Regions from separate parts of the Roseixanthobacter finlandensis genome, predicted to be linked through region 1. Evidence: riboswitches for the same ligand, from Rfam matches in the RefSeq annotation. Region 1 holds a riboswitch; the other holds the start of a gene.
What was found. A riboswitch is a leader RNA that binds a small molecule or an ion and turns the genes downstream of it on or off. The one in region 1 is predicted to bind glycine.
Positions count from the first base shown of each region.

Region 2: it holds a riboswitch for glycine, as region 1 does, so the genes downstream of both, gcvT (glycine cleavage system aminomethyltransferase GcvT) here and V5G24_RS03905 (D-amino acid dehydrogenase) in region 1, are expected to answer to the same signal.

Region 1 covers NZ_CM195536.1:839,002-845,178, reverse strand. Annotated here, with positions in the region: gene V5G24_RS03920 (fumarylacetoacetate hydrolase family protein) at 1-552, shown strand, start outside; gene V5G24_RS03915 (SDR family NAD(P)-dependent oxidoreductase) at 564-1,310, shown strand; gene V5G24_RS03910 (hypothetical protein) at 1,348-1,623, shown strand; gene V5G24_RS03905 (D-amino acid dehydrogenase) at 1,638-2,930, opposite strand; glycine riboswitch at 2,994-3,108, opposite strand; glycine riboswitch at 3,110-3,212, opposite strand; gene V5G24_RS03900 (tartrate dehydrogenase) at 3,434-4,507, opposite strand; gene V5G24_RS03895 (NAD-dependent succinate-semialdehyde dehydrogenase) at 4,543-6,015, opposite strand; gene V5G24_RS03890 (cupin domain-containing protein) at 6,083-6,177, opposite strand, start outside.
Region 2 covers NZ_CM195536.1:4,047,392-4,053,568, reverse strand. Annotated here, with positions in the region: gene gcvPB (aminomethyl-transferring glycine dehydrogenase subunit GcvPB) at 1-253, opposite strand, end outside; gene gcvPA (aminomethyl-transferring glycine dehydrogenase subunit GcvPA) at 459-1,802, opposite strand; gene gcvH (glycine cleavage system protein GcvH) at 1,874-2,251, opposite strand; gene gcvT (glycine cleavage system aminomethyltransferase GcvT) at 2,254-3,411, opposite strand; glycine riboswitch at 3,586-3,685, opposite strand; gene V5G24_RS19060 (hypothetical protein) at 3,760-4,518, opposite strand; gene V5G24_RS19055 (M16 family metallopeptidase) at 4,707-5,942, opposite strand; gene V5G24_RS19050 (M16 family metallopeptidase) at 6,056-6,177, opposite strand, start outside.

The DNA.
Region 1 (6,177 bases):
ATTTCCTCTCTCTCTGGGCCGAACGACACCGTGATGCTGCCAAAGGAGTCCGCGAAGGGCGATTGGGAAGTCGAACTCGGCATCGTGATCGGCACCCGTGCCTCCTATGTGGAGGAGGAGGGCGCACTTGCTCATGTCGCCGGCTACTGCCTCGTCAACGATGTTTCCGAGCGCGAATACCAGCTCGAGCGTGGTGGCACCTGGGACAAGGGAAAAGGCTGCGACACATTCGGGCCTGTCGGCCCCTGGCTGGTGACACAAGATGAGGTCGGCGATCCGCAGAATCTCGACATCTGGCTCGATGTGAACGGCGTGCGCATGCAGGCCGGCAATACCCGGACAATGATCTTCTCCTGTGCGGAGATCGTCAGCTACCTCAGCCGGTTCATGACGCTGATGCCAGGCGACATCATCACCACCGGAACGCCGCCCGGAGTCGGCATGGGCAAGAAGCCGTCACCGATCTATCTCAGGCCCGGCGACGTGATGTCTCTTGGGATCGAAAGGCTTGGGAGCCAGCGCCAGGACGTCGTCGCCTGGACGCGCGCTTGAGGAATTGAGCGATGGTATTCGCCGAACGTTTTCGCAATCGCGCCGCCATCGTGACCGGCGGCGCTTCCGGCATTGGCGCTGACGTGGCAAGACGTCTGGTTGCCGAAGGTGCCAGAGTGAGCCTTTGGGATTTGCAGGTGGAAGCACTGGCTGCCGCCAGGACGGCGACGGGCGCTCATGATGTCCAGGCGCTCGACATCTGCGACGCCGCAGCGGTAACCCGGGCGATGGATGCGAGCATCATCGCGCTTGGCGGGCTCGACATTCTGGTGGCGAGCGCAGGCATTACCGGCCCCAATCTTCCGGTGCGGGACTATCCGGCCGATGCGTGGCGTCGGGTGATCGATGTGAACCTCAACGGCCTATTCTACTGCAACCAGGCCGCCATTCGCTCCATGGAGCCGAAGGACTACGGCCGGATCGTCAACATTGCTTCCATCTCCGGCAAGGAGGGGAACCCCAACGCCTCCGCCTATAGCGCCTCGAAGGCCGGTGTGATCGGCTTCACCAAAGCCCTGGGCAAAGAGATGGCCCGGACGAATATCCGGGTCAACTGCGTAACGCCGGCCGCGGTGCGGACGCCAATCTTCGATCAGATGACGCGGGAGCATATCGATTTCATGCTGTCGAAGATTCCTGTCGGCCGCTTCGGAACGATTGAAGAAATGACCTCACTGGTGTGCTGGCTCGCCAGCGACGAGGCGTCCTTCTCGACCGGCGCCGTCTTCGACGTGTCCGGGGGCCGCGCGACCTATTGATCGCATCGGGGGGACCGAGGCTTACGGCCTCGCGGCATTGGGCACGGCGCTCCCGGAGACGAGCCGTGAAATCCGATCCGCGGTCGTGCGCGCCGGTCGCGAGATGGCGGCGGAACGGGGACTGGCTTTCGTGTTCCGCCTTCCGGTGGCGTCCAACGCGCGCAACGGGCTCAGGACCGCGGGCCGCCTGATGGTGGACAAGATCGCCGCCGCCCAGAACCGTCTCAGGCTCGCCCAGTTGCGCCCGGGCGAACCGCAGATCAGCCCGGCAGGGCAAAAAACGCGCCTGATGGCTAAAGCTGGAGCGGTTTGATCCGCTCCGGCGCCCTACTCCGCCGCGACACTGAGCATTGGCGAGGAGGGTTCGAGCGGCATATCAATGGCAACCGCTTCAGCGATCATCTGAGCAGTCGCAGCTGACAGGGTCCAGCCGAGATGCCCATGGCCAGTGTTGTAGAACACGCCCCGCCGCTTCCCGGGCCCGACACGCGGCATCATGTCCGGCATCATCGGACGCAGACCGGCCCAAGGCACCACCCGCGCCGTGGACGCCTGCGGAAACAGCTTGCGCGTCCACTCCACCAGAGGGCGAATGCGATCCGCACGGATGTCGCGGTTCTCGCCGTTAAATTCGGCGGTCCCAGCAACGCGGAAGCGATCTTTCCCGAGGCGGCTTGTAACAATCTTGGTCTGGTCGTCGAGCAGGCTCACCCAGGGCGCCCCGTTCTGGCTGGCCTCATCATCAAGCATCACGGTGATCGAATAGCCCTTCACCGGATAAACGTTCACACGATCCCCCAACTGAGCGGCAATCGCCCGTGACCCCACGCCTGCGCACACCACGACAGCATCGAAGCGATGGGTCTCGTGGACAGCGGGCGCGACTTCATCCGCTGGGGAAATCGTGAGCGAAATGTCGATACGAGGTCGGGAGCCCTGAAGAGAATGCCTGACGGAGTCGACCGCCGCCTCATGGAGGAAAAGGACGTTACGGCGCCGGCACGCTTTCGCAAGACCACGCGTGAAGAGATGGATATCTCCCGTTGAGTCTGATTCCGTGAAGAAGCCGCCGTAATAGTTTCCGTGGAGGGTGGGCTCGATCTCATGGATCTCGGCGGGACCTAGCGCTCGCCGCGGCAATCCACCTTGCGCATAGAGCGCACTGGCACGGGCCGCCGCCTCGAAGCCGGATTTGTCGCGATAGATATGCAGAATGCCGCGCTTTTCGAGATTGAAATCTATGCCCTCACGCTTCGCCACGTCGAACATGTAGTCGCGGGCCCGGATGGCGAGGCGAGTGGTCTCGATGGTGTTCGCTTTGTAATTTGGGATGTTGGCCAGAAACTCGGCCATCCAGGAATACTTGTGCCAGGAAGGCTTCGGATTCATCAGCAGAGGCGCGTCCTGCCTGAACATCCATTTGATGCCTTTCAGCACAGTTGCCCAAGAATTCCAGACTTCAGCGTTGGAGGCCGAAAGCTGTCCGCCGTTCGCGAAGGATGTTTCCATCGCCGCGTAGCGCTGACGATCTATGACGGTGACGTCATAACCACGCTCACTCAGGGCATAAGCAGTGGTAATGCCGGTTATACCGGCTCCAATGACGGCGATGCTGCGCATGGAGCTCTCCCGCGCTTGAGGACGACATGACATGGATGCCTCTGGCATCCAGCCGACTGCCCCCAATCTGTCACGGTACCTGAGAGCTCGCCCCGAGGTGGACGGTGCACCACCGCCGTCATTCGGGCTTCCCCTTCGGTGGGCGCCTGCCAACCGGGCGGCGCCTCTCTCCAGATCGTCCTGATTATGCGGTCCTTTTTGCCTGAGAGTTTCCTTGGGGGGTTGCTCCGTCGGCGCCGACATGTGCCCGGGAGGACTGCTGATCTCTCCCGCATAATCATTATCAGACCCGCGACCAATTGCACACAATCACGGCATGCTCAAGACCTCGCGTGAGGCGGAGAGACATTTATTAGATATTCTGGTCATCCCGGCACTGATCACGTCGTTTCAACTTGCTCAGACCAGGCTCTAACCCAACGCGCCACACGCGATGGAGACTTTCGGCGAAGAACGTTTCCCCGCACCGCCCGGAAAGCCGGGCGGCACGGTGAAAATTTTGCTCACGCGAGAGCGTCCGCTACCGCCTTGCCGCAGGTCGCGGTATCGGCCCGGCCGCCGATGTCGCCGGTCCGCGAGGCCGGGTCGATCAAGGTGCGCTCCATCGCCCGCACGATCGCTGCCGCCGCGTCCGCCTCGCCGAGATGCTCCAGCATCATCGCCGCCGACCAGATCTGACCGAGCGGATTGGCGATCCCCTTGCCGGCGATGTCCGGCGCGGAGCCGTGCACCGGCTCGAACAGCGAAGGGAAGGTCCGGTCGGGATTGATGTTGCCGGACGGTGCGATGCCGATGGTGCCGGTGCAGGCCGGGCCGAGATCGGAGAGGATGTCGCCGAACAGGTTCGAGGCCACCACCACGTCGAACCGGTCCGGGTTCAGCACAAACTGCGCCGTGAGGATGTCGATGTGGTACTTGTCGGTCCGCACCTCCGGATAGAAGGCCTTCATCGCCTCCACCCGCTCGTCCCAGTACGGCATGGTGATCGCGACGCCGTTCGACTTTGTCGCCGAGGTCAGGTGCTTGGCCGGACGCCGCATCGCCAGCTCGAACGCGTATTTCAGCACCCGGTCGACGCCGTGGCGCGACATCACGGTTTCCTGCACCACAATCTCACGCGGTGTGCCGGGATACATGCGCCCGCCGATCGAGGTATATTCGCCCTCGGTGTTCTCGCGCACCACCCAGAAGTCGATATCGCCCGGCTTGCGGCCGACCAGCGGCGAGGGCACCCCCGGCATCAGCCGGACCGGACGCAGGTTCACATATTGGTCGAACTCGCGACGGAACTGCAGAAGCGAGCCCCACAGCGACACGTGGTCCGGGACCGTGTCCGGCCAGCCCACCGCGCCGAACAGGATCGCGTCGGACGAGCCGATGCGCTCCTTCCAGTCCTCCGGCATCATCTCGCCATGACGGGCGTACCAGTCGCAGCAGGCAAATTCGTGCCAGGTCTGTTCAAGCGTGAAGCCGTAGAGCGAAGCGGCCTTCTTGAGCACTCGCGTCGCCTCGGGCATGACTTCCTTGCCGATGCCGTCGCCAGGAATGACGGCGATCCGGTAGCGTCTGTCGGTCATTTACGTTTCCTCATGTGGTTGATATCAGGCCGATGTCAGGCCATCGGGTCGAGCTTCAGCCCGCCCATGTGGAATGCCTTGGGCTCGAGATATTCGGCGATGCCGAGATATCCGCCCTCGCGGCCAAGCCCGGACTGCTTCACGCCGCCGAAGGGCGCGACCTCCATGGAGATGGCGCCGGTATTCAGCCCCACCATGCCGAATTCGAGCGCCTCGCCCACCCGCCAGGCGCGGTGCATGTCCTCGGTGAAGAAATACGCCGCAAGTCCGAAAGGCGTGCCATTGGCGATCGCGATCGCTTCCGCCTCGGTCTCGAACCGGAAGATCGGCGCCACCGGGCCGAAGGTTTCCTCATTGGCCAAAAGCATGTCGATGGTGGCACCGGTCAGCACCAGAGGCGCGACGAAGCGCGTCTCGTCGAGCCCGCTATGGGCCTGCGCCGCCACGCGCGCGCCCTTGCTCATCGCATCATCAACATGCGCGCGGACCTTGGACGCGGCCGCTGCATTGATCAGCGGACCGATACCGACGCCAGCCTGTGTGCCCGGACCAACCGCCTGCGCTTTGACCTTCTCGCCGAGCCGGGCGACGAAGGCGTCGTGGATTCCCGCCTGCACCAGGATGCGGTTGGCGCACACGCAAGTCTGGCCAGCATTGCGGAACTTCGAGACCATCGCGCCCTCGACGGCCAGACCGAGGTTGGCATCGTCGAACACGATGAACGGTGCATTGCCGCCCAGCTCGAGGCTCAGTTTCTTCAATGTCGGTGCCGAGGCGCGCATCAGGTGCGCGCCCACCCGCGTGGAGCCGGTGAAGGAGATCTTGCGGACGATCGGGCTCGCGGTCAGTTCCTCGCCGATGCCGGCAGGTAGGCCCGTCACCACCGAGATCACCCCGGCAGGAATACCGGCCCGCTCGGCCAATTTGGCCAATGCTAGCGCCGAAAACGGCGTCAACTCGGAGGGCTTGATCACCATGGTGCAACCGGCGGCGAGTGCCGGCGCGCATTTGCGCGTGATCATGGCGATGGGAAAATTCCACGGCGTGATGGCGGCGGTGACGCCGATGGGCTCCTCCAACATCAGGATGCGCCGGTCGGACCCCGGGGCGGGAATCGTGCGGCCGTAGATGCGGCGCGCTTCCTCGGCGAACCACTTCACGAACGACGCGCCATAGCGCACTTCGCCTTCCGCCTCGGCCAGCGGCTTGCCCTGCTCGGCGGTCATGATGCACGCGAGATCGGCGGCATTGGCGAGGATGAGGTCATGCCAGCGCTCCAACAGGCGGGCCCGCTCTGCGGCCGGCACCCTGCGCCAACTGGCGAATGCGGTCTGCGCAGCCTCGATGGCGCGGCGCGTCTCGCCGGCGCCGCAAGCGGGCACCGTGCCTATAACCCGTCCGCAGGCCGGGTCCTCCACCGGAAGCGTCGCGCCGTCGTCCGCCGGGCACCATTGCCCCGCGATCAGCGCAGCCTCGACCAACAAGCCGGGATCAGCGAGCCCGAGCACGGTTTCGGTCGTCTTGGTCATCAGAATACTCTCCAAGGCCCTTTTGCGGGCGCGTGCCGGCGGTCGCTCAGGAGACCGCCACGAAAACCTTGCGAACCGTCTCGACGGTCTCCCACGTCCCAACGAAGTCGGGGCGCATCACGAAGGTGTCGCCTGCTGTGA
Region 2 (6,177 bases), 2.1 Mb from region 1:
AAAGCCGCACGTAATGGCGCATGGCCTCCGGCTCGCTGAGGCCGGGCAGGCCGAGCGGGGCCTTGCGCTCCAGCTCGCCGAGGCGCGGCGCGAAGCCGGCCGGCTCGTCGAGATCGACGCCGGTGACGTCCTGCCGGCCGATTTCGAACAGCAGGCCTTCTTCCAGATCGAGCGCGCGGTTGCCGGTGAAGGTGGCGGCGCCGATTTCGCTCGCCGATTGAGGCGCCGTCGCGCCGCGTCCTTCGCGATTCATGAGCGGATCTCCTGGGAGAGGAAAGAGCGAGCGGCTTTCGGCAAGAAGACGGCCGTTCCCTCTCCCGCTTGCGGGGGAGGGCTACGGAGGGGGAAAAGATCCGGCATCGAAATATTGAAGGGAGGCTTGGCTTCACGGGCCCCCTCCCCAACCCTCCCCCGCAAGCGGGAGAGGGGGAGCAGGGCGCTGGCGGTAAGGGGCGCGTTCATGCCAGCACCTCCTTCAGCGCGGCCGCATAGGCGGCGCGGTCTTCGTCCGTGGATGTCTCGGTGGCGGCCACCAGGATCAAATCGTCGAGGCCGGCATCGGGCGCCAGCCGGGAATAGGGCACGCCGCCGAGAATGCCCTTGGCCGCCAGCTTCTCGATCACCTCGGCGGCGTTACCCGCGACGCGAATGGTGAATTCGTTGAAGAAGCTCTCGTTCAGCACCGCGACGCCGTCGAGCGCGGCCAGCCGGTCGGCGAGATCGCAGGCGGCGGCGTGGTTGATGCGGGCGAGCCGCGTCAGCCCCGCTTCGCCCAGCAGCGAGAGATGGATGGTGAAGGCCAGCGCGCACAGGCCGGAATTGGTGCAGATGTTGGAAGTGGCCTTCTCGCGGCGGATATGCTGTTCACGCGTGGAGAGGGTGAGCACGAAGCCGCGCCGTCCTTCCGCATCCACCGTCTCGCCGGCGAGGCGGCCGGGCATCTGGCGCACGAATTTCGCGCGGGTGGCGAACAGGCCCACATAGGGGCCGCCGAAGGTGAGGGGATTGCCGATGGATTGGCCTTCCCCCACCACGATGTCCGCCCCCTGCGCGCCGGGCGGCTCGACGAGGCCGAGCGATACGGCTTCCGTGAACACGGCGATCAAGAGCGCCCCGGCGGCATGGGCCTTTTCCGCGATGGGTTTCAAATCCACCAGGTTGCCGAACACGTCCGGGCTCTGCACCACCACGCAGGAGACGGTCTCGTCGATGGCCGCGCTCACATCGTCCGGCCCCGTGGGCTGTGGCGCGAGGCGCAGCAGCGGCACTTCGGCATAATGGGAGATGGTGGCGATGGTCTGCGCGTAATGGGGGTGAATATTGCCCGCCAGCACCGCCTTGCCGCGCTTCGTCACCCGATGGGCCATCAGTACTGCTTCGGCGGCGGCGGTGGAGCCGTCGTACATGGAGGCGTTGGCCACTTCCATGCCGGTGAGTTCCGCCACCTGGGTCTGGAACTCGAACAGATATTGCAGCGTGCCCTGGGCGATCTCGGGCTGATAGGGCGTGTAGGAGGTGAGGAATTCCGAACGCTGGATCAGATGGTCCACGCTCGCCGGCACATGGTGGCGATAGGCGCCGGCGCCGACGAAGAACGGCACCGAGCCCGCCGCCACATTGCGCGCGGAAAGGCGGGACAAGGCGCGCTCGACCTCCATCTCGCCCTTGCGGCGGGGCAGATCGGGAAGGTCCGCGAGCAGCTTGTCGGCGGGGATGTCGGCGAACAGGGAGTCCACCGACGGCGCGCCGATGCGCGCCAGCATTTCGGTGCGGTCTTCGGGAGTGAGGGGCAGATAGCGCATGATGCGTTTACCTCGCCAACCTGCGGCGCCGCGCATTCCGGCGGCTCCGCATGGGTCGGCTCGTTTGTGTGTCAGCTCAGCGTTTCGACGAAAGCGGCATAGGCCGCCGCATCCATGAGATCGTCCAGCTCGGCGGGGTTCGCGAGCTTCAGCTTCACGAACCAGCCTTTGCCCTCGGCGTCCTCGTTCACCGCGCCCGGCGCGGCTTCAAGGTCCGGGTTGATCTCGACCACTTCGCCGGAGACCGGGGCATAGACCTCGCTTGCCGCCTTCACGCTCTCGACCACGGCGGCTTCCGCGCCCTGCTTTACGGTCTTGCCGACCTCCGGGAGTTCCACGAATACCACGTCGCCAAGCTGGCTCTGGGCGTAATCGGAAATGCCGATCACGGCGATGTCGCCGTCGATGCGGACATATTCATGGTCCTTGGTGTAGCGCACGTCGCTCATGGTCAGGCCCCCTTCTGTTCGCTCTTACGGACGTAGCGCTGGGCCACGAACGGGAATGTGACGACGGTCGCGGGCAATGCCTTGCCGCGCACGAGAATGTCGAGGACGGTGCCGGGCACGGCGAGGGCCGGCGGCACATAGCCCATGGCGATGGGTGCGTTGAGGGTGGGCGCAAACCCGCCCGACGTAACCGTGCCGACCACGGTTCCATCCTTGGCGATCTCAGCGCCCTCGCGGGCCGGCGCGCGCCCCTCAAGGCGCAGGCCGACGCGCACGCGCGCCGGACCTTCGGCAAGCTCGCGCTGGATGCGCGCGGCGCCGGGAAAGCCGCCGCCCTCCCGTCGCCGCTTCTGGATCGACCAGACCAAGGCGGCCTCGACAGGCGAGGTGGTGGGGTCGATGTCATGGCCATAGAGGCACAAGCCCGCCTCCAGCCGCAGCGAATCGCGCGCGCCGAGGCCGATGGGCTTCACCTCCGATTCGGCCAGTAGCGTGTTCCAGACGGTGACGGCGGAGCTTTCGGGGATGGAGATTTCAAACCCATCCTCGCCGGTATAGCCGGACCGGGAGATATGCACGGGAATGCCGTCGAAGCGCGAGGGGCCGGCGGCCATGAAGTCCAGCGCGGCGCCTTCGGGGGCGTGGCGCGCCAGCACAGCGGCGGCCTGCGGACCCTGGAGCGCGAGCAGCGCGCGGTCGTCGAGCCGTTCCAGCGTCACCCCGGCGGGCAGGCGGGCGGCGATATGGGCATAGTCCGCCTCCTTGCCGGCGGCGTTCACCACCAGCAGCAAGGTGCCGTCCTCTTCCGGCGCGCCGGGACGGGTGACCATGAGGTCGTCCAGGATGCCGCCGTCGTCCGCCATCAGCTGGGAATAGCGCTGGCGGCCGGGTTTTAGATTGAGGATGTCGGCGGGAATCAGCGCTTCGAGCGCGGCGGCCGTGGTCGCATGGTCGCGGCCGACGAGCTTGGCCTGGCCCATGTGGGACACGTCGAACAGGCCGGCGTGGGTGCGGGTCCAGGCATGCTCGGCCAGGATGCCGTCGCGATATTGCACCGGCATGTCATAGCCGGCGAACGGCACGAGGCGGGCGCCGAGCGCCGCATGGGCGCCGTGCAGGGGCGTCTTCAGAAGGGGGAGATCGGTCTCGGGATGTGACATTCCGGTTCCTGGGGGCGCGCCAAAGTCATCGGGTCTTTCGACCCGAGCGGCGCCCCCTCTGTCACCGGAACCTGAGAGATTTGACCGCACCCGGTGGAACGGGCACGGCTTACGCCTTCGGTGAGCCACCCGCATGATCCCTGAGGGTCACGCCGCGGCTGCTTTCCAGAGTGTCGTCCCCCTGCGGTCCTTTTGCCTGAGCGGTTCCGGGGCGGTTGCGCCTTCGGCGCCGGCCATCATCCGGGGATGGGCCGGTCTCTCCCGCAGGGATCTTCCGAGCGACCGCTCCGAGGAACGGCCGCGGTCACCATAGAGAAACGCGCCGAAGGGTCAATGCGGCGCTTTCTGTCATTGCGCGGGTGGCGGGCCGAAGGTCGCCGGGGCAGGCCCGAAGGTGGGGGCGGGACCGAACGTATTGGGGTCCGCCGCCGGCTTGCTGGCCGCGGGCTGGGTGGCGGCGGGCGCGGCGGCTGCCGGAGCAGTGGTTGCGGCCGGAGCCGTGGTAGCGGCAGCAGGCGCCGCCGGACGCGGTCGGGCCGGACGGGGACGCGCCGGGGTCTCGCCCTTGGGGTCGAAGCCGACATAGATCACGTATTTCGCCATAGCGTCCGGAGTGGTGACCGGGAACGAGATGGTATCCTCCACCACCGTGAAGGTGGTCTGGGTTTCGCCCTGGGGAATGTTCAGCGGCACCACGAAGAATTTGGTGGTGATGGTCTTGGGCGAAGGGCCTTCCTGCACCACCGCGATGCGGATCGGCACGTTGAGCGCGCCGGGCGAGCCCTTGTCGCCCAGCAGGACACGGCCGTCGAGGCCGACCTTCACGGTCATGACGCCGTTCGCGATATTGCATTCGCGGGCCAGCTGACCGAGCGAGCCCTGGTATTTCAGGCCGCCGCCGGGAGCCGGCACTTGCCAGGCGGACGCGCCGGAGCGGACATCCACACGCGGGCATTCGAACTCGACCGCATCGGGGCCGGTGCCCACGGTCATATTATTGGTGGGCTGGGCCGCGCCGACCCCGCCCGCAGCCGCGTCGACATTCACGCCGGGCGCGCCAAACGTTCCCTGCGAGTTGCCCGCGCACCCTGCAAGGGTGATGGCCATGGCTGCCCCGGCCAACACACGCATAGGCAGAGCAGCGTCTAAAGCAAAACGCATGAGGAAACTCCAAAAACCTCCGCAACAGGCGTATGTATAACAGAAGGTTAAAGCGCAGGGGGAGGGGGGACCTGCGCCTTGAGCCTGTCCCTGGGGAGGTATCTGACTCTATGGTTACCGGCGGTGCCGGCCGGTCAGTTTCCCACCACCCCGACCGGTCGCCCGGCAACCACCACCAGAGCCTTGCGCGCACCCGCGAGACGCTGCGAGACGCGGCGCAGATCCTCCAGCGTCACCGCCTCGATCAGCGAATTGCGGCGATCGATATAATCCATGCCGAGCTTGTCGATCTGAATCTGGAGCAATTGCCCGGCGATCTTCGAGGAGGTGTCGAAGCGCAGCGCATAGCTGCCGGTGAGATAGCTCTTGGCCTCGTCCAGCTCCTCCTGGGTCGGGCCTTTGTCGAGGATCTGCTGAAACTCCTCGTTGATGATCTTGATGGATTCACCCGCGCGGTCGTTCTTGGTGGCCGTGCCGGCGAACCACAGGCCCACGTGTTCCAGCGCCACCTGGTAGGAATAAACCGAATAAGCGAGCCCACGCGCCTCGCGCACTTCCTTGAACAGGCGCGAGGAAAAGGCGCTGCCGCCGAGAATGTGGTTCAGCACATAGGCGGGGATGAAATCCGGGTCCTGCCGCTCCAGCCCGTCGGTGCCGATCATGACCACGGACTGGGGGACATCCAGCGGGATCACATCGGTTTTGCCGAGGCCCTGGGGCTGCACATCCGCGACCGGGGTCAATTGCGCGGTGGCGGGAAGCGCGCCGAACACGCGGTCCAGCTCGGTGGCGAGCTCCTCGGGCGTGATGTCGCCCACCACCGCCACGCGCAGGTTGGAGCGCGCAAGGTTGCGCTTGGCGAAGCCCGCCAGATCCTCACGCGTGATATCGGCGACGCTGGCGAGCGTGCCGTCCACTGGGCGGCCATAGGGATGGTTCGGGAAGGCGAGCGCGAACCAGCGCTCGTTGGCGAGCGAATTGGGATCGGTCGAGCGCCGGCGCAGGGAGGCAAGCTGCGCGGTGCGGATGCGCTCCACCGCCTCGGTATCGAAGCGCGGTTGGGTCACCGACAGGCGCAGCATGTCGAAGGCGGTATCGCGGTTTTCCGAAAGGGTGCGCAGCGAGCCGCGCACCTCGTCGCGCCCGGCGTCGAAATGCAGCTCGATGGCCTTGTCGGCCAGCGCCTGATGGAAGCGCTCGGCGTCATATTCGCCGGCGCCTTCGTCCAGCAGCGAGGCGGCGAGGCTGGCGATGCCGGGGCGCTCCGCCGGATCCTGCGCCGCGCCCCCGAGGAAGGCGAATTCCATGGCGAGGAGTGGCAAGGTGGTGTCGCGCACCAGCCAGGCCTCGATGCCGCCGGGGCTGACCACGCGCGTGATCCGCGTGGTTTGGGACTGGGCGGGAGCCGCGGAAACAAGAGAGACAGCCATCATCACCAACACAAGAATGCGAGCGCTAAAGAGGGAAGCGGCGGGGCGTGCGCTCACGAGCGCTTCTCCGGCGCCGCAGGCGCGGCTGCGGGGGGCGGCGTCAGATAGCCGGTCACCGCGCGCTTCAGCACGAGATAATGCGCGGCCGCCGCCTTCACGTCCGCCGCGCTCACGC